DNA from 2 places in the Mesorhizobium sp. f-mel genome. Region 2 is predicted to be linked to the other one. Evidence: predicted binding sites of a transcription regulator. Region 2 holds the regulator's gene; the other holds the start of a gene.

Region 1 (11,170 bases), on a different contig from region 2:
GGAACGCGTTGAGGTCGATGCGGCCCCTCGCCCCGTGAGACAGGTCGGAGCCGGAACATTGCCAGAACGGCCATTTGCGGCCGGGATAGACCTTTGACGGGTCCGCCGTCACCGCACGACCGACGTGCTGGCGGCTTGGTTTCGCGGAAACCGCCACGCAGTCGCCAACGAAACAGCCGCAGCATCTTCGCTGCGGCTGTTGGCCAGGTGGGGCGTTGTCCGTCAGGGAAGAAGTCGCGCTGCCGAAGCGACCCCACCCCGATCCGCTTCGCGGATCGACCCTCCCCTCAAGGGGGAGGGGAAACAGCCTCAGTTCACGGCGCTGATGTTGCCCAGGCGCAGAAACAGCGTTTCGCCGGAAGAATCGTCGACGCCGTCATTGTCAGTGGCGACGAAGATGTCGCCGTTCTTGTCGATGGTGAAACCTTCGACCTTGTCGATGACATAGCCGTTGGTGGCTGATTTCAGGTCGCCGATGATGTCGCGCACCAGCGTCTTTTCGACCAGCGGCAGTTCGCCACCGAGCTTGGCCGGTTTGAAAGCGTCGAGCGTCACCGAATAGACGCGCTTTACCTTGGCCAGGTCGCCGATCTGGTTGTCGCGTTCAAGGATATAGAGCTTGCCGTCATGCGCGGTGATCTCCGACAGCCCCATCCAGCCAGCCTCGGTCGCTTCGAGCGGATAGCGCACCGCCGACCATTCCTTGGCCTTCGGCTTGTAGGCCAGAAGCTTGACCTGGTTCTTCGGATCGTCAGCCCATTCGCGCTGCACGGCCATTACCAGCATCAGGTCGTCGCCCTCGCCGATGGTGGTGATGCCTTCGAGACCGAAGCGGGTCTGGTGGGCGAGCAGTTCCATCGGGAAGCCGATTTCCTGCTTGATCTCGCCCTTGTCGTCGACGCGCAGGATAGCGTGCGGGACGAGCTTTGTCGGATCGCCTTCATTGGCCAGCCAGAAGCCGCCTTCACCATCGGCGACCATGCCTTCGATGTCGAGCTTCTGTGCAGGATGGCCGCCACGCGTGACGATGGTCTTGCCGGTGATCAGCGCCGGCGTCTGCGTGGCATCGATCTCGAAGATCGAGGGCGCGTTGGCGTAGAACGAGTCCGAGGCTGCGAAGAGCTTGCCGGCAGTGTCGCCGGCCGCGAGCGCCGAAAGCGCACCCCAGCCGAGCGGCGTGCCGTCTGCCGTGAGCTTTGCCGTGATCATCGGGTAAGTGGCGGGACCCTCGGAGCGCTCGTAGATCATCACGTGCGAGCGGGCGAGCCCGTCCTCGACCAGGTCGGCCTCGTTGGCGGTGACCAGGAGATTGCGCGACGGGATCGCGACCAGCCCTTCCGGGCCGATGCCGGACGGCAGGATCTGGACAAACTGAGGCTCCGCACCCGTGTCCTTGTAGACGCCGACAACGGAGCCACGCTCCGAAGCGACGAAAATCAGTCTGTCTTCGCCGAAGGCGCCGGTATCCAGACCTTCCGGCTCGACGCCCTTCTTGTTGCGGGCGTCGGGATAATGGCCGGCATTGGCGACCTGGTACTCGAAGGACGGACCGGATTCGTAGAGAACCTCGCCCTTCTTGCTGAAGATCGTGAAGCCGCGCGAACCGCCCTTGTAGTCGCCTTCGTTGGCGACGACGAGACGGTCATTGTCGAGCCATTTCACGGCGTCGGGTTCGCGCGCGACGTCTTCCATTTTGCCATCGAAAGAGAAGGCGCCGTTCTTCTTGGTGTCGATCTTGTCCAGCGTGACGGAGCCTGCCGAGAAGTGCGTGACGATCGCGCCGGTTTCGGCGTTGACGATGGCGATATGGTTATTCTCCTGCAGCGTGACCGCAACCTCGCCGGCCTCGTTGAAAGCCACGAATTCCGGCTCCGGATCTTCCGCCGCGACTTCGGCAATGCCCGCCAGGTTGACGCTCTTCATCGTCGCGCAATCAGGCTGGCCTTCGGTCATCGTGAAAATCTTGAGGTCGCCCGCCGGTATCTGCGGAATTTCTCCGTCGTTCAGCTCCTCGTCGCGCTCGTTCTCGATGGCGATGGCCAGGAACTTGCCGTCCTTGCTGAACGCCAGCGAGTCCGGCTGGCCGCCGAGGTCGCAGGTGCCTTCGATCGCCTTGGAGGCAAGGTTGATGACGGTGAGGTTGCCCGAAGGCTTGGCTTTGCTCTTCGACGTGTTGACGCCGGCCAGCACCTTCCCGCCAATGACCACGACCGACGTCGGCTCGCCCTCGATCTTGACGATGCCGCCGGCCTTGGGCGCCTTGGGGTCGGTGATGTCGATGAAGCCGACCGCGCCGAGCGGGCTGTCGGAATAGACCAGCGTCATGCCGTCTTCGGTCGCCCTGATGATCTCGGACGAAGTCGGCGTGGTCTGCTCGACGTCCGCCGGGAGGTTTCCGGCGACGGCGAAGCTCGCGACCCGGTTGAACATCATGTCGGCATGGGCCGGCAGCGAAACGGAGGCAGCAAGCGCTGCCGTCAGGACGAAAAGCGCGGAATGGCGGGGCACGGGTGGCGTCTCCTGTTCGATGGAAGCCACCTGCTTTGGGGGAACGACATTTCAAAGCGATGACGGATCCATGACAGTTCTGAGACAGCGGCTTTCTGCGGCCGCGATCAGCACCCCGCAGGTGCGAGCAGCAAGAAGGAACCCCTACTCCGCCTCGGCCACCATCTGCCGCCCACCAACCCAGTTCCGCCAGGCTCTCTCGTCGCCGTGGAAGACGTTGAGGTCGATGCGGCCTCTCACGCCGTGCGACAGGCCGGAGCCGGAATACTGCCAGAACACCCATTTGCGGCCGGGATAGACCTTTGACGGGTGCTGTGCCACCGCGCGCAGCCAGAACGGATAGTCGGGGAAAGCGCCTCTGAGATTGTCTCGGTAGAAATCGGGCGCGGTGTAGATGACGGGCCGCTGGCCGTAGTGGCGCTCGAGCTTGTCCATGAACACCTGCATCTTCTCCAGCACCTTTTGCCGCGACGGCCGCCGCTTGCAGCTGGATTCGCCGTTCCACTCGACATCGATCACCGGCGGCAAGGCGCCCTCGACCCTCGGCACGTTGCGGATGAACCAGTCGGCCTGCTCGCCTGCCGTACGGCACCAGTAGAAGAAATGGTAGGCGCCGCGCTTGAGGCCGGCGGCGTCGGCATTGCGCCAGTTCTTCATGAACATCGGATCAAGATGATCGCCGCCATCGGTCGCCTTGATGTAGGCGAAGTTCGCGCCCTGCGCGCGCAGCTTTGCCCAGTTCACGTTGCCCTGCCAACGTGAAACGTCAACGCCGTGAACGGCGAGGTGCCTGGGCGAGGCCTTGCCGAAATTGATCGGCTTGGCGTCACGAAAACGGTAGCGCTGGACCGGCTCGGCGAGGATCGGTGCTGCTCGTGCCAGCCGCTTCGGCGCCACCAGGGCAATCGGCTCGACGGGTGGTTCGATGCTGTCGGCAGGCTCTGGAGTGGCCATCGCCACAGTCTGCTCCGTCGCCTCTTCCTGCTCAAAGTCGGGTGCGGCATCGGCCGCACCGACCGACGCCACCGGCGCGGGCGGCCGCACAACGGAGCTGGTCGTCTCGCTGGACGGCACTTGCAGCGCGTCGATGCCGGACGTGGATGTGCAGCCGGCAAGGCAAAGTGACGCGATCGAGAAGATGACGACGCCTGATAACCGCATCTGGACCTGTACGCAGAACACAACAGACCGAGGGCAAGACAACGCCGCCGGACAACCGATCCAGATTACTAACGAGAAATTGCCAACAAAGTTTGAATCAAATTGTTAGGACGAGAGCTGGGCAAACAGAATACATGGCGCCCGCTTTATAACCGTAGCGGTGAGAGCTTGGAAACACGGCAGGACGGAGACGGCGCGAAGGATCGCCGACGCCTGCAGGCCCGCTGCCTAGCCGCACAGCCATAACTTGTGGCAGCTCTCGGCTACCATGTGAGCGGGCGGTATGAAGCGGTCGGTGACGGGACGATCGTTGACGACCGGTGCATCATCCCGGCGAACCTTTTCTTCAAGCAGCGAGCGAAGCTCGGCCGGCTGTACGCGGTCACGCTCCATCACGAGCTTGACCATCGGATCGCTCAAAAGCTCATCCAAGGTATTGATTCTGTCTTTCATCCGTCGCCTCCTCGACTGCCGACCCGCACGTAATAGATAGGCAGCAATGATGGCTCGCCAATGACGCTTTGCCGGCTATCTCGTGTCCCGGATGAAAAAATTGGGCACGCTTTGCGCTCAGTTCGCCTGTGCTTCAGTTCGGGGGTGGCGCGCCTTCATATTGCGGCAGGCCGTCGTCAAGCTGCACCCAGGGCTGCTTCGAGGCGGTCCACATATGCATCTGCGGCTTGAATACCGAAGGGGCGTCGAGCGAGCCTGAGGTCACGCCGATGATGCCGGCGGAGTCGCGCCGGGAAAACATCGTCGTGCCGCAGCCCGGGCAGAAGCCGCGCTTGAGATCGGGCGAGGAATTCACCGTCGCCACCGGCCCGTCGATGGTCACGTCGTCGATGCGGAACAGCACGCGTGCGTTGAAGGCCGCGCCCAGCGCCTTCTGGCAGAGCCGGCAATGGCAGACCCGCTCGTTGATCGGCGTGGCATCGGTGCGGTAACGCACCGCGCCGCACAGGCAGCCACCCTGATATTTCGCCATTACCTGCGCCCCTCTTTCTGAAGATTGTCGGCAAGGTAGCTGCCGGCACAGCAGCGTCAATTAAAAAGCCTTGATAGGGCCATCTATGGCTGTGATGCGGGAGATGCCATTGGCCCCCACGACGTGTGTCGGGATTGCCAAGGCTTATAGCCGGCTTCAGAGGGATAAGCCTGCCCGGCCATCTCGCAGGAGATGGGCCGGGCAGGCCGTTGTCAGGTGGTTATTCGCTGATGACCTCGTCCCAGGTCTTGACCTTGGTCTCGCGATTGAGGAAGGGCAGAGTGACTGCTGTCAGTTCCGGCGCGAAGAACACGTCATAATGGGTGCGGTTCGGCAGGATGGCCAGCCGGTTCTGCGAAAGGTTCTCGCGCATCCAGCCGGCATCCTTCAGTCCGCCGCCGAGCATCTGATAGAATTTGATCTCATGCTCGGGCCGGTACATGTCGCTGTCGCCAAAAACCAGCATGACCGGCATCTTCAGCTTGGGTACGTCGGCGGAGTAGTCGTAGTCCTTGCGCATATGGGCGCCTAGTTGATCGAGCAGCTTCGGAAAGTCCTGCGGATGCGGCGCGACCGCCACGTAGGACTTGTACATCGGCGTGTCTTTCATCATGTCGGCCATCGCCGCGCCGACCTGCGCCTGCTGGGCGCGCATGTCGGCATAGAAGCCGTCCGAGGCATAGCCGGCCGACACCAGGACCAGCCGGCGCACCGCTTCGGGATGCTGGACGGCCATGCGGAAGGCGACGCCGCCGCCCAGCGAATAACCCATGACATCGACCTGCTCGTAGCCGAGCGCCTTGACGATCGCCGCCATGTCGTCGCCCATCGCCTTCAGGCTGAGCGGCCGGTCGCCGAGCGCGGTGCGGCCGTGACCGTGCAGGTCGACGCCGATGACGGTGCGGTTTTCGGCAAACTTCGGCAGGATCGGCGCGAACATGTCGGTGGTGCCGAGACCACCATGCAGGAGAAGCAGCGGCTCGCCCTGGCCATAGACGGCGTAATAGTAGTTCAGGCCGTTGATCGGCAGCAGGCCGGATTTCGCCGGCTTCGGCATTGCTTTCGTTTCAGTGGTCATGACGGGCTTTGCTTCCTCGGCTTTGGTGGAGCCCGGCGCGGCGAAGAGCGCTGCAGCCGAGGCGAAAATGGCGAAAAACATCGCTCTGGACATGTCGGTCTCCTTCCGTCCCGCTGATATCAAAGCCGCTTGGCGACTTCTTCGAGCTGGTCGGCGCACTGGCCCCAGCCCTCGTGAAAGCCCATCTTCTCGTGCTCTTCGCGATCGGCGACGGACCAATGCGCAACCCGGGCGATGTAGCGGGTCTTGCCCTCGCCCTCATCCTCGAAGGTCAGCACGAGCGTCATGAACGGTTTTTCGGACGGCTCCCACGCCTTCGTATAGGCGTCGGTGAGAACGATCTTCTTGCCCGGCACGACTTCGAGGAAGATGCCGGGGTTCGGGAATTCGTTGCCGTCGGGTCCCGCCATGACGACCAGGCTGGAGCCGCCGCTGCGCACATCCATTTCGGCGCGCGGCGTCGTCCACGGCTTTGGCGCGAACCATTGCGTCACGAGCTTCGGCTCGGTCCAGCAGCGATAAACGTTCTCGCGCGGCGCATCGATGATGCGGGCAAGAACCAGTTCGCGGTCGGAGCTGGGGGCGATGTCGAGCTTGGTGGTCATAATGGTCTCCTCACTTGCAAAAGAGTTGGCTTGAATGCCGGTTTCCGTCTCAAGGACGAGCGGGCAACGCGCAGCCCGACAGCGTCCCGCGAAAATTTCGCCAGGCCGATTCCGGCGAACGCCGAAGGAGAGCTTAGTGGCGCTTGGCTTGCACCAGATAGGCGTCGATATCGGTCTCGCCGAGCCACTTCGCCGCTTCCAGCCGATGCAGGCCTTCGACCAGGACATGGCGCTTGCCGTCGTGGCGCACCTGGATCGGGGTCTTCATGCCGTTTTCCAGAATGTCTTCGGCCAGATGCCGGACGGTCTCGGGATGCAGTGTCTTCCTGCGCGCGGTCGGCACGTAGATGTCGTCCACCTTGACCTTTTGCACTCTCAGCATGTCGGCTCCCGTGGCGAAAAACGCCACCCTTTGTGATAGTCGGTTTGGAAGGCAAGGCCAAGGCCGACTGTGAGCTATCGCTGGCCCGATCGTTTCCAATTGACGGTTGGCCGGCAGATGGTCGAAATGACGCGTTCGACCCTTCACAGGCGTTCATGACCAAGCTTCCTACCGAATTCCCCGATTTCGGACTGACGCCCCACCAGCGCCGGCAAGCCGTGCGCGGCCACTATTACGAGTGGCCGGGCATGGATGGCGAACGCGGCGAGATCTGGTGCTACAGCGACCGTTTTTCATACCGCCGGGACGAGACGGTGGTGCTGCATGTCAGCTCGACGGCCTCCAGCTTCAGCATGTCGATCGTCCGCGACGGCGGCACCGAAACGAAAATGTTCGACAAGGCTGGGATCGCGGCGCGCTGGCAGGATACACCCGACCAATGTTCGGTCGTGGGCTGCGGCTGGGGCGCTTCGTTTGAATTCCGGGTCGGCGACGACTGGCCGTCCGGAGCCTACCGCATCACGCTGACGGCGGACGGCCGCGACGGCAAACCGATCCGCTGCCAGCATCTTTTCATCGTTAGCCCGCAGCCCGGCAAGAAACGCGGTCGTGTGCTGCAGGTTGCAGCCACCGGCACCTGGCTTGCCTACAACACGTGGGGTGGCTCCAATCATTACGAAGGCATCACCGGCCCGAACCGCGACCAGTATGCCTCAATAGTCTCGACGCAGCGGCCATGGTGCCGCGGTTTTGTTGTTCTGCCGAACGTGGCACCGCGCGTGCCGCTCGAGGTCGCCGTGCCGCCCAAGACCGTGCCGCGCTATCCGCATATGGAATGGGCCTTCGCCACCGGCCATTCGAAGAAATACGCCTCGTCCGGCTGGGCAAGCTATGACAGCCACTTCTTTCGTTTTGCCGAGCGTGCCGGCTATGGGGTCGATCTCGCCAGTCAGCACGAATTGCATTTTTCGCCCGAAATCCTCGACGGCTATGACTGCGTCGTCTTCGTCGGCCATGACGAATACTGGACCTGGGAGATGCGCGACACTGTCGACGCCTATGTCGAGCGCGGCGGCCATGCCGCACGCTTCGCCGGCAATTTCATGTGGCAGACCAGGTTGGAGGACGAGGGTCGCCGGCAAGTCTGTTACAAATACCGCGCCCGCGCCGAGGACCCGGCCTATCGGGGCGGCGACGTGACCCGCGCCACGAACTCCTGGGAAGCACCTGAGATTGGCCGGCCGGGCGCCTCGACTTTCGGGCTCAATGCGACGAGGGGCCTCTACGCCGGCTGGGGCGGTTGCGCGCCGCGCGGCGTGCGCGGCTTTCCGGTCTACCGGCCGGAGCATTGGGCGTTCGCCGGCACAGGCATCTACTACGGCGACCTGCTCGGCGCCGACAGCCATGTCTATGGCTATGAGGTCGACGGGCTCGACCACGAGATCCGAGGCGGACTGCCCTACCCGACGCCCAACAGCGGCGCACCGGACGGGCTGCAAATTCTCGCGGTCGGCATGGCTGCCCAAGTCGAGGAGAGCGCCGATATTCCGTTCGAAGACCAGTTCCTCGGCGACGAGGACGGACGCTTCACCGCCGAAACGCTGTTCGGCGAGGCGAGCGACGCCAATCTCGACAAGGTCAAGCGCGGCAACGGCATGATCGTCAATTTCCCGCGCGGCAAGGGCGAGGTGTTCCACGCCGGAAGCTGCGAATGGGTCGCCGGCCTGCTAAGGCAGGACCCGATGGTCGAGCTCGTCACCAAGAATGTTCTCGACTGCTATCTCGGAAAGTCCTGACATGCTGAAGTCCCAGACCCCTGCCCCGGACACCGAGACGCGCCCGCCATCGCATCTGTTCTATCTGTCCAGTCTGCGCCGGCCGCTGGTCGACCGCGCCGAAGGCATCTACATCTGGACGCAGGATGGCCGCCGCTTCATCGACGGATCGAGCGGACCGATGGTCGCCAATATCGGTCATTCCAACCGCAACGTGCTCGATGCGATGAAGCGGCAGATGGACCGCGCAACCTTCGCCTACCGGCTGCATTTCGAGAACGAGCCGGCCGAGGAGCTCGCGCGGCTATTGGCTGCCAAACTCCCAGAAGGCATGGACCGCATTTTTTTCGTCTCGGGCGGCTCGGAGGCGACGGAATCCTGCATCAAGCTCGCGCGGCAGTGGGCAGTGGCGACAGGCCAGCCCAAGCGCTGGAAGGTGATCACCCGATTTCCCTCCTATCATGGCGGCACGCTTGGTTCGCTATCCGTCACCGGCGACGACGCCTTGGCCGAAACCTTCATACCGATGATGCAGGTCATGCCGACCGTGCCGGCGCCGGCCGCCTGGCGCGACCGCGACAATCTCTCGATGGAGCAGCGCGGCATCCGCTACGCCGACATGCTGGAGGAGAAGATCCTCGCCGAAGGGCCGGAAAGCGTGCTCGCCTTCATCATGGAGCCGGTCGGCGGCGCTGCCACCGCGGCGCTGGTCGCGCCGGACAGCTATTATCCGCGCATCCGCGAAATCTGCGACCGCTACAGCATCCTGCTCATCCATGATGAAGTGATGAGCGGTGCCGGCCGCACCGGAAAATTCCTCGGTGGCGACCATTGGAACTGCAAGCCCGACATCGTCGCTCTGTCGAAGGGGCTGGGCTCGGGCTATGCGCCGCTCGGCGCGCTGGCGGCACCGATGCGGCTGGTGCAGCCGCTGCTCGCCTCCGGCGGCTTCCAGCACGGCCATACCTATGCCGGCAATCCGCTCGCCTGCGCCGCCGGGCTCGCCGTGCTTAGCGAGATGGATCGTCTCGGCCTGATCGCCAATGCAGCTGACATGGGCGATCTTTTGATGGCCGAGCTGAAGGGGTTGGCCAAGCGGTTTCCGTTCATCGCCGACGTGCGCGGCAAGGGCCTGCTCCTAGGTGCCGAGATGGTCGCCGACCCCGATACGCTGGGGCCGATCGCACCGGCGAAGAAGGCCACCCAGCGGCTGCTCGACCTCGCCTATGAGCGCGGCCTGATCATCTATGGGCGAAAGGTCAAGGGCGGCTTCGACGGCGACAATTTCATGGTGGCACCGCCGATGATCGTTACCAAGGAACAGGTCGGCGAAATCGTCGCCATCATCGGCGACTCGCTGCAAGTGCTGGCCGGCGAGCTCGACCTGCCGGTCGAAGGTTGAAAATGGCGCCGCGAAAAGTCATCGTCACCTGCGCCGTCACCGGGTCGGTGCACACGCCGTCAATGTCGCCGCACCTGCCGGTGACGCCGGACCAGATCGCCGCAGAGGCTATTGCCGCCGCCGAAGCCGGCGCCTCGATCTTGCATCTTCACGCCCGCGATCCCAGTGACGGGCGGCCGACCGCCGATCCTGATGTGTTCATGCAGTTCCTGCCGCGCATCAAGCAGGCGACATCAGCGGTGATCAACATCACCACCGGCGGCTCGTCGCTGATGACGCTCGACCAGCGGCTGGCCGCACCGCTCAGGGCCGAGCCCGAAATGTGCTCGCTCAATATGGGCTCGATGAATTTCGCGCTGTTCCCGATGCTCGACCGGCCAAGGGAGTGGCATCACGAGTGGGAGCCCAAGCTGCTTGAAGCGACACGTGACACGATCTTCAAGAACACCTTTGCTGACATGGAGACCGTGCTCGAAAGACTTGGAAAGGGCTGCGGCACACGCTTCGAATTCGAATGCTATGATGTCGGCCACCTCTATTCTTTAGCGCATTTTCGAGACCGGGGGCTGGTGTCAGGACCTCTGTTCATCCAGTTCGTGTTCGGCATATTGGGCGGTATCGGCGCCGATCCCGACAATTTGGTCCATATGAAGCGTATCGCCGACAAACTGTTCGGCGACAGCTATCAGTTTTCGGTGCTGGCCGCCGGCCGCCACCAGATGCCGATGATCTCGATTGCGGCAGCGATGGGCGGCAATGTCCGCGTTGGGCTGGAGGATAGCCTCTACGACGGCCGCCAGCTGGCAAAGTCCAATGCCGACCAGGTGCGCCGTATCCGCAGCGTGCTCGACGGGCTTTCGCTGGACGTCGCCACGCCCACCGAGGCGCGGAAGATGCTGGCGCTCAAGGGCGGCGATAGGGTGGCATTCTGAGATGCGGCCGTGATCAACCCAGCGTCAAAAGACATTCGCATCCGGCCCGGTACCGTCGAGGATGTCGAAACCATCCATGCTGCGATCCTGCGGCTTGGCGCCCATATCGGCGCGCCCGAGGAAATCACTTCTACGGCCGACGACCTTCGCACCTACGGCTTTGGCGAAAACCCTGCCTTCTCGACGCTGATTGCGGAAGTCGGCGGCGAGTTCGCCGGCCTATGCCTGCATTTCCCGATCTTCTCGACCTGGATGGGCCGGCCCGGCATCTATGTGCAGGACCTCTATGTCGAGGATCGGTTTCGCGGCCGCAGGATCGGCGAACGCCTGCTGCGCCGTGCC
Region 2 (11,170 bases):
TATTGCCATGGTTGCCGTGGTCGCGGTCAGCGGCTGCAGCACCACCGAGCGGGATGTCGGCGTCGGCGCCGGTGTCGGCGCTCTGGCCGGCGGCCTGATTGACGGCGGCAAGGGTGCGCTGGTGGGCGCAGCCGTCGGTGCCGGTACCGGCCTGCTGGTGCGCAACCTGCGCAATGGCTATTGCCAGTACCGCGACAATCGTGGCCGTCTCTTTACAGCTCGCTGCTGATCCGCTTCAAAACGCACGAGGCATTAAAGCGGAGACCGGCTCGTCCGGTCTCTGTTACTTGCGCCTTCGAAAACGGTCGGTTTGCGGCAGCGTTTTCAGTCCGACAGTGGAATCCTGATTTCCACTCTCAATCCGCCATCGTGAAAATCGCGATTGATCGTACCGCGCAATTCGCGCGTCACGTTCAAATCGATCAGCTTGGTGCCAAAACCGGTTTTGGCAGGTGCTTCAAGCTTCTTCTGGCCGACTTCGCGCCAGTTGAGAACCAGCGTCCGGTCGCGCCAGCGGCCTTCGACCGACCAGTCGACCTTGAGCGCACCGACCGAGTTGCCGGCTTCGCCATATTTCAGCGCGTTGGTCGCCAGTTCATGAAAGGTCAGGCCGAGCGCCTGCGTCGTCGTCTCGTCGAGCAGCACCTCTGGCCCCGACAATATCCCCTCGGGAAGCTCCTTGCCGAATACCTGACCAAGCTCGATGCGCAAGAGATCGCCGAGGTCTGCCTTCTGCCAGCGCGAGCGCGTCAGCATGTCCTGGGATGCCGCCATCGCTTGGAGCCGGGCCGAAAAAGAGGACGAGAACTCGTGGACGTCGGTGGCGTGCGATGCCGTCTGGCGTGCGATCGCCAGCACCCGCGTGATCGAGTTCTTGATGCGGTGCTTCATCTCCTGCAGCATCAGATCTTTTTCGAGCAGGCTTTTTTCCGTCGTCTCATGAAGCAGCGAGACCGCGTCAAAGGCCCGCTCCTGATAGCGTGCCACCAGCGCGATGGTTCCAGCGAGCAGCAGCCCGAACAGGCCGAGCATCACCGGAATGGCGCGCGAGGAGGGTTGCGAGAAGGCGCTTGTCGGCCTGAACAGGACGGTCCATGGACGTCCGGCGATGGTGATCTCGCGAGAAACCACCAGCCTGTCACCGAAGACCGACGCCGGCGGCGTTTCCGACCGGAACAAAAGATGGTCGGCATCCACCTTGCCGTCATAGATTTCGATGTTCACCGGCAGCAGCGGCGTTCGGCTGAGCGCGGTCTGGAACAGATCGCGGGCGCGGAAGGCCGCATAAAGAAAGCCTGATGTCGAGGATCTGGTCGCATCGATGCCGTCCGGCGCAGTTTCGATGTTGAGCCGCACGAAAACCAGGAAACCGGTGAAGGTCTGCGCAGCACCTGTTTCCTGGCCTAGCTGCACGCGCCCGCTCGCGTGCTGCTGGTTGTCGGCCATCGCCCTTTCGATCGCCTCGCGCCGCACCGGTTCGGTGAACATGTCGTAGCCGATGCTGGATTGATTGGAAGGATCCAGCGGCTCGAACAGCGTAATGGGCGTACGCCATGGCAGCGTTGTCGTAGCCGGATAGATCGCATGGCTGGCGCCATAGTCGTGCAGGATGGCACGCTCGACCGCTGCCTCGTCGCCGGCTCTCACCAGCCGGAGAAAGCCGATACCGCGCAGGCCGGTAAAATTGTCGTTGATACCAAGCGCTTCGAAGAACGCCTTGAACTCGCCCCGCGAAATTCCACCATTGTGCGCCTCAAACAGCGCATGGGTCGATCGCAGCAGCGACAGATGCAGGTCGATGCGGCTATCGATCCGGTTGAGCGCATCGTCCGCAGTCGCCTCGAACTTGATGCGCGCCGCTTCCTGCGTGGCGAAATAGGCGAATCCCGCCATCGTCAGGCTGATCAGCGCGACGGCGATGAAAGCGACGATCGGAAAGAACTTCTTCAAATTGCTGCTGCGGCCCATGGTTCCCCATCTTATGGGCAAGTCCCTGCGTCAATACAATGGCGCGGCCAAACCATCATGACCGCTGGCACATCACATGACAGGTATTTAGCCGGCTTATTGAAGCTTCAGGCGGCGATCTTCAGCGCACCTGGCCCCGGAATGGCACCGGGCGGGCACTTGCCCAGGATGATCATGCCGAGCACCTCGTCCTGGGTTACGTCGCTGGTGCGCGCCGTGCCGACGACTCGACCATTCTTCATCACGCAGACACGGTCGGCAAGCTCGAACACATCGTGGATGTCGTGGCTGATCAGGAAGATGCCGATGCCGTCGGCCTTGAGCTGCATGACCAATTCGCCGACCTGCGCCGTTTCCTGCGGGCCCAGTGCCGCCGTCGGCTCATCCATGATAAGGATGCGGGCGTTGAACAGGATGGCGCGCGCGATAGCCACCGACTGCCGCTGGCCGCCCGAAAGCTTGGCCACCGGCTCCTTGAAGCGCTGGAAACGGGGATTGAGCCTGCCCATCACCTTGCGCGCCTCGGCCTCCATGGCGCCATCGTCGAGCGTGCCCCAGCCGGTCATCAGCTCGCGGCCGAGGAAGAGGTTGGCGGCGGCGTCGACATTGTCGGCGAGCGCGAGCGTCTGGTAGATCGTCTCGATGCCATACTTCTTGGCGTCGCGCGGATTGGAGATCGAAGCCTCCTCGCCATTGACGAAGACCTGGCCCGAGTCGCGCTTGTAAGCGCCGGACAGGATCTTGATCAGCGTCGACTTGCCGGCACCGTTGTGGCCAAGCAGCGCCACGACCTCGCCCGGGAAAAGGTCGATCGACGCATCGTCGACGGCGCGAATGCCGCCGAAGGCAATCGGTTGCGCATGTCGATCAGTGGCGTGGGAGCAGTTGTGTCAGCCATGATCGTTCCTCCCTATGGTTTTTGCTTGAGCATGATCTTGTCGAAAACCGGTATCCACTTTTTCGGGGTCATGCTTCAGACCCGCTTGCGGTAGACGGTGTCGAGCCAGACGGCGACGACCAGGACGGCGCCGACGACAACGCTCTGAAGCGGTGAATCGATGCCGAGCAACACCATGCCGGACTGCAACGACTGCATCAGAAGCGCGCCAAGCATGGCGCCGAGCACCGTGCCGGAGCCGCCGGCCAACGACGTGCCTCCAATGACCGCGGCCGCGATGACCAGCAACTCGTCCAGCGTACCCAGCGCATTAGTCGACGCATTGAGACGGGCCGAAGCAATCGCCGCGCTGATCGCGGCCAGAACGCCCATGATCATGAACACCTTCATAGTCACCCAGCGCGTGTTGATGCCGGCGAGTTCCGCCGCTTCCGGATTGCCGCCGATGGCAAAGACATATCGGCCGAAACGGGTGCGGCTGGTGATGAAAGTCATGACGATGCCCACAGTGACCGCGATCAGCACCGGTATGGCGATGCCATGGGCGATGAACAGCCCGCCTTCCGGGACGGTGATGCCGGTCCGCTGGGCGTACTGGCGAACGATGCCGATCGGCCAGGGATAGGAATTGGCGATCCAGACGGCGCCGAGAATGGCGGCGCAAGCGACAACACCAAGCAAGGTCTCCGCCCAGACGGGACGCAGCGGGAACTTGAACCGCTTGCGCTGCGACCGGCCGTTGTTCAGCATCAAGGCGACGGCCACACAGGCGAGAATGCCGACGATCCAACTTGCGGTTGCCCCGATGGAGCCACGCGGCCCGCCACCCATGAGCTGAAAGGTGGCGTCGAGCGGCGCGACGGTGCGCCCGCTCGTCATCAGCCACGCCATGCCGCGCCAGATCAGCAGGCCGCCCAGCGTCACGATGAAGGCCGGAACCTCGAGATAGGCGATAATGAAGCCCTGGAGCGCGCCGATCATGAGGCCGAGCACCACGCCGGCAGCCAGTGCGATGATCCATATCCAGGGATTTCCAAGCTGGAACCCCATGACTCGGATGAGGAATTCGGCCTGCGCGACGCCCATCACCATGCCGATCACGCCTTCGACGGAGCCGACCGAAAGATCGATGTTGCGCATCACGATGACCAGCACCATGCCGGTCGCCATGATCGCGACCGAGGAGGTCTGCACCGACAGGTTCCAGAGGTTGCGCGGCGTGAGGAAAAGCCCGCCCGACAGGAGGTGGATTCCAACCCAGATGACCAGCAGCGCGCCGACCATGCCGAGCATGCGTATGTCGAGCTCGGTTGCCTTGAGAAAGCGGCCGACCGGGCTGAGCTCGGATTCACGCGCCCGATCGGCGCCTGTATCGGCGGCCGGCGTGTTGGAAGTTGTGTCGGTCATGATGTCCTCCCACCGGGTTGCCGTCTGCCGCGGATGCCGGAAGCAGCTTGGAAGTTATCCGCGAGAAGCGGAAAAACAATTCTTTTTGAAAAAACGCCGCGGCGTGAAGCCGCGGCGTTTCAGGCTTCTTGCGAAGGCCGGATCAGTTGCAGACCGGGACCGTGCCCGCCGCCACGCCGGCGCAGACCTCTTCCTTCTTGATCCAGCCCGCGTCGATAACGGCGTTGAGATTGTCCTTGGTGACGGCAATCGGCGTCAGGAACAGCGACTTGACGATATTGCCGCCCGGCGTGGCGAAGTCCGTGACGCCGGCAATGTCTGTCATCTGCTTGCCGTCGGCCAGTTGCGAGGCGATCTCGGCGGCGTTCTTGCCGAGCTCGCGCGCGTCCTTCCACACCGATACGGTCTGTGTGCCGAGCGCGATGCGGTTCAGCGCGGCATGGTCGCCGTCCTGGCCCGACACCGGAACGGATCCGGCCAAGCCTTGCGCCGTCAGCGCCGCGACGACGCCACCAGCGGTGCCGTCATTGGCGGCAACCACCGCATCGACCTTGTTGTCGTTGGCGGTCAGGAACTGTTCCATGTTCTTCTGGGCGTTGGCGGGAAGCCAGCCGTCCGTATAGGCCTCGCCGACATTCTTGATCTTGCCGCTGTCGATGGCATCCTTGAGCACTTCCATGGAGCCGGCGAACAGGAAATCGGCATTCGGATCGGCGCCCGAGCCCTTGATGAAGACGTAATTGCCTTCCGGCGCCACCTTGAACACTTCACGGGCCTGCATGCGGCCGACTTCCTGGTTGTCGAAGGTCAAATAGAAGACGTCCTTGTTCTCGATCAGCCGGTCATAGCCGACAACCGGAATGCCTTCGTCCAGCGCCTTCTGCACCGCCGGCCCGATGGCCGAGGCATCCTGCGCAAGGATGATCAGCGCGTTGGCGCCCTGCGAGATCAGGCTCTCGACGTCGGTCAGCTGCTTGCCGGGATTGGACTGTGCATCGGCTGAAATATACTTGTCGCCGGCGGCCTCGATCGCCGACTTCATGGCGGCTTCGTCAGTCTTCCAGCGCTCTTCCTGGAAGTTCGACCACGAAACACCAATGACCTTGTCCTTCGCCTGTGCGACCGACGCGAGCGTCAGCGACATGGCGACCCCCGCCAGAATGGCGGCTGTGAATCTATTCATGATATTCCTCCCTGCGCCGCGTACGGCGCGACCAACTGGCCCCAAGGCCTGCACAAAAGCTCTTTTTTTCGAGCCTCGAAAAAATACTGATCCAACGCCGAAGCACTGTCAACATGAATTCTGATGGATTTTGGTGTCCTGCCGGCTTTTTTTCGAGCCTCGGAATAAACAATGACAGGTCCTTCTGCTTCTGCCAGTATTTGTCGGCCCGACGGCTTCCGATTCATGAGCGGCCGCGGCAATAGGAAGCAAAACAATGTCGGTTGGGATCCGCCATGACGATTTGCGCCGGCGCAACCGGGCGATGGTTATTTCGGCCGTACGCCGCGCAGGCCAGCCGTCGCGGACCGAGATCGCCGCAACCACCGGCCTCAGCCATTCGACCATATCGGCGATCTCTTCCGACCTGATCCACGAAGGCATCCTGGCCGAGAGCAAGGCGAGTGAGACCGTTTCGCTGAAACGTGGCCGGCCGCAGGTTGGCCTCAGCCTCAATCCGGAGGCCGCTGCGGTATTGGCCGTCGTGTTGTCGCTGAATTCCCTGTCGGTCGCTGTCATCGACTATGCCGGACAAGTGGTCGCCGAGGAACAGCGCCGGCTGGACACGCTGACCATGTCGCGCGACGAGCTGATCGACGAATGTGTCGCCATCGTCCGGCGCCGGCTCGAAGACCCCGACCTCGACGTCCAAAGCGTCGCCCGCATCGCGCTGGCGATCCAGGGTATTACCGATTCCCATGCGCGCGCCATGTTGTGGTCGCCGATCACGCCGCAGACGAACATCGCCTTCGCCGACATTCTGGAACGCGAGTTCGGCATCCCGGCCATCATGGAGAACGACTGCAACATGATGGCCGTGGCGCTGCGCTGGCGCGACCCGGATCGCTACCGCGACGATTTCATCGCCATCCTGCTCTCGCATGGCATCGGTATGGGGCTGGTGCTGAAGGGCGAGCTGTTCACCGGCACCCATTCCTCAGGCGGCGAATTCGGCCACATGATTCATCGGCCGGGCGGTGCGCTTTGCCGCTGCGGGCGGCGCGGTTGCGTCGAGGCTTATGCCGGCAACTACGCTATCTGGCGCAACGCAAGGCAATTGAGCGAGAACGCCGAGCCGGTCGCCGATGTCAGCGACGCCGAGATGCGGGCACTGGCGGCCCGGGCGCGCGAGACGGACGGACCGGAGCGCGAAGCCTACCGCAAGGCCGGCGAGGCGCTCGGCTTCGGGCTCGGCAGCCTGTTCGCGCTGATCGATCCGGCGCCGGTCGCCATGGTCGGTGCCAGCGCTGCCGCCTTCGACCTGATCGAGCCGGCCCTGCGCGAGGCGATCGCCCAGACCGCCGGCGGCCAGCATTCGGGTTCGATTTCCTTCGACACCGAGCCGAACGAACTGCCGCTGATCCGAGAAGGCTGCGCCATGCGGGCGCTGAGCTTCGTCGACCAGGAGATCTTCGCGCCGAGCATCCAGGCACGAGCCGGCCCGGTCGGAAAGAACGTGGCTTGAACTCGAAGGCAGGGATCCCCGGATCGCGACTTGGGGTGTGTTGAGATTCAGGTCAGGCCGAGTCGAGAATGGTGGGTTCCGAGAACCGGAGCGGAGCGTACTTTGGGTACGTGAGCACCGGAAGCCCAGGAAGCCGGCGTTCGCAGGCCGGCACCACCTGAATATCAGCACATCCCTAGTCTTCCCTGATCGCATAGCCCGCGCCGCGGATGGTGCGGATGACATCGGGCATGCGGCCGTTGTTGACCGCCTTGCGCAACCGGCCGACATGGACGTCCACCGTGCGCTCGTCGATGTAGATCGTCTCGCCCCAGACATTGTCGAGCAATTGGCTGCGCGAGAAGACCCGACCCGGGTGCCGCATCATGAATTCGAGCAGCCGGAATTCGGTCGGCCCGAGCCGGATCTCGCTCTTCTTGCGATAGACCCTGTGCGATTCGCGATCGAGCATGATGTCGCCGACCTTCAGCACGCTGGACAGTACTTCCGGCTTGGCGCGGCGCAGCAGCGCCTTGACCCTGGCCATGAATTCCGGTGTCGAGAACGGCTTGACCAGATAGTCGTCGGCCCCGGTGGAAAGGCCGCGCACCCGGTCGCTCTCCTCGCCGCGCGCGGTCAGCATGATGATCGGCAGCCGCTCGGTTTCGGGACGCACCCGAAGGCGCCGGCAAAGCTCGATGCCCGAAACCGCCGGCACCATCCAGTCGAGCACCAGAAGATCGGGCACGTTTTCCTGCAGCCGGATTTCGGCCTCATCGCCGCGCGTCACCACCTCGACCTGATAGCCTTCGGATTCCAGATTGTAGCGGAGGAGGACGCCCAGCGGCTCTTCATCCTCCACCACCATGATGCGCGGCGCGATCATCGGCCGGTCACTCCTGTCATGTCGCCGGCGCCGACATCGTCGTTTCGTCGAGCTTCGGGCGATCCGCCGGCAATTGCTGCCCGGTCACGACAAAGTAGGCGTTTTCGGCGATGTTGGTGACATGATCGCCGATACGCTCGAGATTCTTGGCGCAGAACAGCAGATGCGTGCAGGCGGTGATGTTGCGCGGATCCTCCATCATGTAGGTCAGGAGTTCGCGAAAAACCGCCGTATATTTCACGTCGATCTTCTGGTCGTCGGCGCGCAGTTCTTTCAACGCGCCGGCATTGCGCGACACATAGTGCTCGACCACCCCGCGGAGCTGCACAAGAACGAGATCCGCCATCGCGTCGATACCGTGCGACAGATTACGCGGCGTGGCGCTCTGCCCGACGGCGCTGACCCGTTTGGCTATGTTTTTGGCCAGGTCGCCGATGCGCTCGAGATCACCGGCCATGCGGATTGCGCCAACCACGGCGCGCAGATCTTGCGCCATCGGCTGCCGCTTGGCGATCAGCGTGATCGCGCTGTCGTCGAGTTCGCGCTGCCGCGCATCCATGATCGCGTCGTCCGAGACGACACGCTGCGCCATCGCATTGTCTGACGCAAGCAACGCGCGGATCGAGGCTGCGACCATCGCGGCGGCGAGCTCGTCCATGTCGCGGATCAGCCTGTCGATGCGGTCCAGTTCCTCGTCGAAAGACGCGACGGTGTGTTCACCCATGATACTGTCCTCGTGTTCGAAATTCGCCGCCGGACCGCTCAGCCGAACCGGCCGGTGATGTAGTCCTGGGTGCGCTTGTCGTCGGGATTGGTGAACATCTTGTCGGTCGCGCCCTCCTCGACAAGGTAGCCGAGATGGAACATCGCCGTGCGTTGCGACACGCGCGCTGCCTGCTGCATCGAGTGGGTTACGATGACGATCGTGTAGTTCTGGCGCAGTTCGTCGATCAGTTCCTCGACGCGGGCGGTGGCGATCGGATCCAGCGCCGAACAGGGCTCGTCCATCAGGATCACTTCCGGCGACACGGCGATAGCGCGCGCGATGCACAGGCGCTGCTGCTGTCCGCCGGAGAGACCGGTGCCCGACTCAAGCAGGCGATCCTTGACCTCGTTGAACAGACCGGCCTTCTTCAGGCTCGATTCAACGATGCCGTCCAACTCGGACTTGCTCCTGGCCAGGCCGTGAATGCGCGGACCGTAGGCGACGTTTTCATAGATCGACTTCGGAAACGGGTTCGGCTTCTGGAAAACCATGCCGACTCGAGCTCGCAACTCGACGACATCGATTTTCGGGTCGTAAACATCCTCGCCGTCGAGCGTTATCTTGCCGCTCACCCGCGCGATATCGATCGTGTCGTTCATTCGGTTCAGGCAACGCAGGAAGGTCGACTTGCCACAGCCCGATGGGCCGATCAACGCCGTCACCTGGTTTTCGCGGACATCGAGGTCCACGTCGAACAGAGCTCGCTTCTCGCCGTAATGAACAGAGACCTTTTCGCCCTTCATCTTGATCGAAGGGGCATTGGTTCCGCTGCTCAGTTTCTGTTCGACGCCGGCTTCCGTCATGATGTTCATATCCTCTACCCCTTACCAGCGCCGCTCGAAGCGCCTGCGCAGTATCACTGCAATGGCGTTCATGATGACCAAAAACAGCAGCAAAATCAAAATCGCCGCCGAAGTCTTCTGCTGGAATCCAGCTTCCGGGAAATCCGCCCACATGAATATCTGCACCGGCAGGATCGTCGCGGGATCGGTAAAGCCGCCGGGAATGTCGACGATGAAGGCGACCATGCCGATCATCAGCAACGGCGCGGTTTCGCCCAGCGCATGCGCCATTCCGAGAATGGTGCCGGTCATGATGCCCGGCATCGCCAGCGGCAGGACGTGATGGAATACGGTCTGGGCCTTGGACGCTCCGATGCCAAGCGCCGCCTCGCGGATCGACGGCGGCACGGCGCGCAGCGAAGCGCGCGAGGCGATAATGATGATCGGCAGGGTCATCAGCGCCAGCACCATGCCGCCGACCACCGGGGCCGAGCGCGGCATGCCGAAGAAATTCAGGAATACGGCAAGTCCAAGCAGGCCGAAGACGATCGAAGGCACAGCCGCCAGATTGTTGATATTCACTTCGATGATCGTCGTCAGCCGGTTCTTGGGCGCAAATTCCTCAAGATAGATCGCCGCCGAAACGCCGATCGGAAAGGCGATGGCGAGCGTAACGATCATTGTCAGGAACGATCCGACGACCGCGCCCCAAACACCGGCCAGTTCCGGCTCGCGGCTTGCGCCGGTGAAGAAGAAGATCGAGTTGAACCGGCTTTCGATCTGGCCGGCGCTCTTCAGCGTGTCGAGCCAGACGATCTCCTTGTCGGAAATTTTTCGCGATGCTTCCGGCGTATCGATGACGCGCAGGAATGCCTGGCCGCTCGCAGCGGGCGCCGTGCTGTCCAGCGCCTCGATCACCGTGCCCTTTGCGACCGCCGTCCCACTAGGCCCCGGCGACAACGCGGTGAGCTTGACCGTGCCGCCGTTGAACACGACCAGCAGCGATGATGCACCGCTCGTCAGCGTGAGCATGCCGTTTTCGCCTTCGGTCGCACCACGGCCGCGCGCCAGCGCCAGCATGGCATCGTCGCCGAAGGTCAGATCGATGTCGCCGCTGGTTTTCGAAGGCGTGACGCTTGTCGAAATCGCTTCGTCCGAACCGACGTCGGCAAGCAAACCCTTAAGATAGAGGTCGGCAAAATCGTCAACTGGAACCGCATAGTCCACCGTTCCTCCGAGCATCCCCGGATCAGCCGCAATATCCTTGCGCAGGAAGACGCCTGTGCCGGTGGAAATCAGCCCGCGCAGCAGACGCCTGTCCTGACGGCTCGTAACATCCGGAAATCTCGCCGCAAGCGCTTCCTGAGCGATGGCGTCGTAGTTCACTTCATCGAGTTTTGCCGGGTCGACCTTGGCCGCCGAAAGATCGATCGGCAGCGTCAGATAGTTCTGCCGCAGCGCCGGGATCGCCTGCGTGACGATCGTCGACAGGAGCAGCACAAGGAAAAGGCCGGCCAACGCGACGGCTCCGGCGCCAAGCCATTTGAACCACGTTTCCGTGCGGTAACGACCCTTCAGCCGCGCCTTCGCGGCACCGTCGGTATGAATGCTGACCGGCCGTCCGACGGCGCCGAATGACGAGATCGCATCAGTCATATTGCTCTCGGTATTTCTGGACGACGCGCAAAGCGACGATGTTGAGGGTAAGCGTGATGCAGAACAGCACCAGGCCGAGTGCGAAGGCTGCCAGCGTCTTGGCGCTGTCGAATTCCTGATCGCCCACTAGCAGCGTCACGA

The links. Region 2 encodes PhoB, which activates phosphate uptake and scavenging genes when phosphate is short. Its sites were predicted from a motif close to TGTCATNNANCTGTCAT; they were not measured.
Region 1: a site for PhoB is predicted at 2,568-2,584, ahead of ACWUKX_RS08680 (esterase-like activity of phytase family protein). Genes of this name have one in related genera too.

Annotation. Positions count from the first base shown of each region.
Region 1 covers NZ_JBSPTO010000004.1:206,891-218,060, reverse strand. Annotated here, with positions in the region: partial or broken gene ACWUKX_RS08685 (GH25 family lysozyme) at 1-118, opposite strand, end outside; gene ACWUKX_RS08680 (esterase-like activity of phytase family protein) at 310-2,508, opposite strand; gene ACWUKX_RS08675 (glycoside hydrolase family 25 protein) at 2,653-3,669, opposite strand; gene ACWUKX_RS08670 (hypothetical protein) at 3,898-4,122, opposite strand; gene ACWUKX_RS08665 (GFA family protein) at 4,256-4,654, opposite strand; gene ACWUKX_RS08660 (alpha/beta fold hydrolase) at 4,875-5,825, opposite strand; gene ACWUKX_RS08655 (SRPBCC family protein) at 5,852-6,337, opposite strand; gene ACWUKX_RS08650 (ParB N-terminal domain-containing protein) at 6,471-6,719, opposite strand; gene ACWUKX_RS08645 (N,N-dimethylformamidase beta subunit family domain-containing protein) at 6,875-8,515, shown strand; gene ACWUKX_RS08640 (aminotransferase family protein) at 8,517-9,896, shown strand; gene ACWUKX_RS08635 (3-keto-5-aminohexanoate cleavage protein) at 9,899-10,828, shown strand; gene ACWUKX_RS08630 (N-acetyltransferase family protein) at 10,841-11,170, shown strand, end outside.
Region 2 covers NZ_JBSPTO010000005.1:199,096-210,265, forward strand. Annotated here, with positions in the region: gene ACWUKX_RS10200 (YMGG-like glycine zipper-containing protein) at 1-229, shown strand, start outside; gene ACWUKX_RS10205 (CHASE domain-containing protein) at 325-1,950, opposite strand; partial or broken gene ACWUKX_RS10210 (ATP-binding cassette domain-containing protein) at 2,076-2,866, opposite strand; gene ACWUKX_RS10215 (sugar ABC transporter permease) at 2,942-4,273, opposite strand; gene xylF (D-xylose ABC transporter substrate-binding protein) at 4,416-5,456, opposite strand; gene ACWUKX_RS10225 (ROK family protein) at 5,713-6,960, shown strand; gene phoB (phosphate regulon transcriptional regulator PhoB) at 7,136-7,825, opposite strand; gene phoU (phosphate signaling complex protein PhoU) at 7,842-8,549, opposite strand; gene pstB (phosphate ABC transporter ATP-binding protein PstB) at 8,588-9,403, opposite strand; gene pstA (phosphate ABC transporter permease PstA) at 9,416-11,029, opposite strand; gene pstC (phosphate ABC transporter permease subunit PstC) at 11,022-11,170, opposite strand, start outside.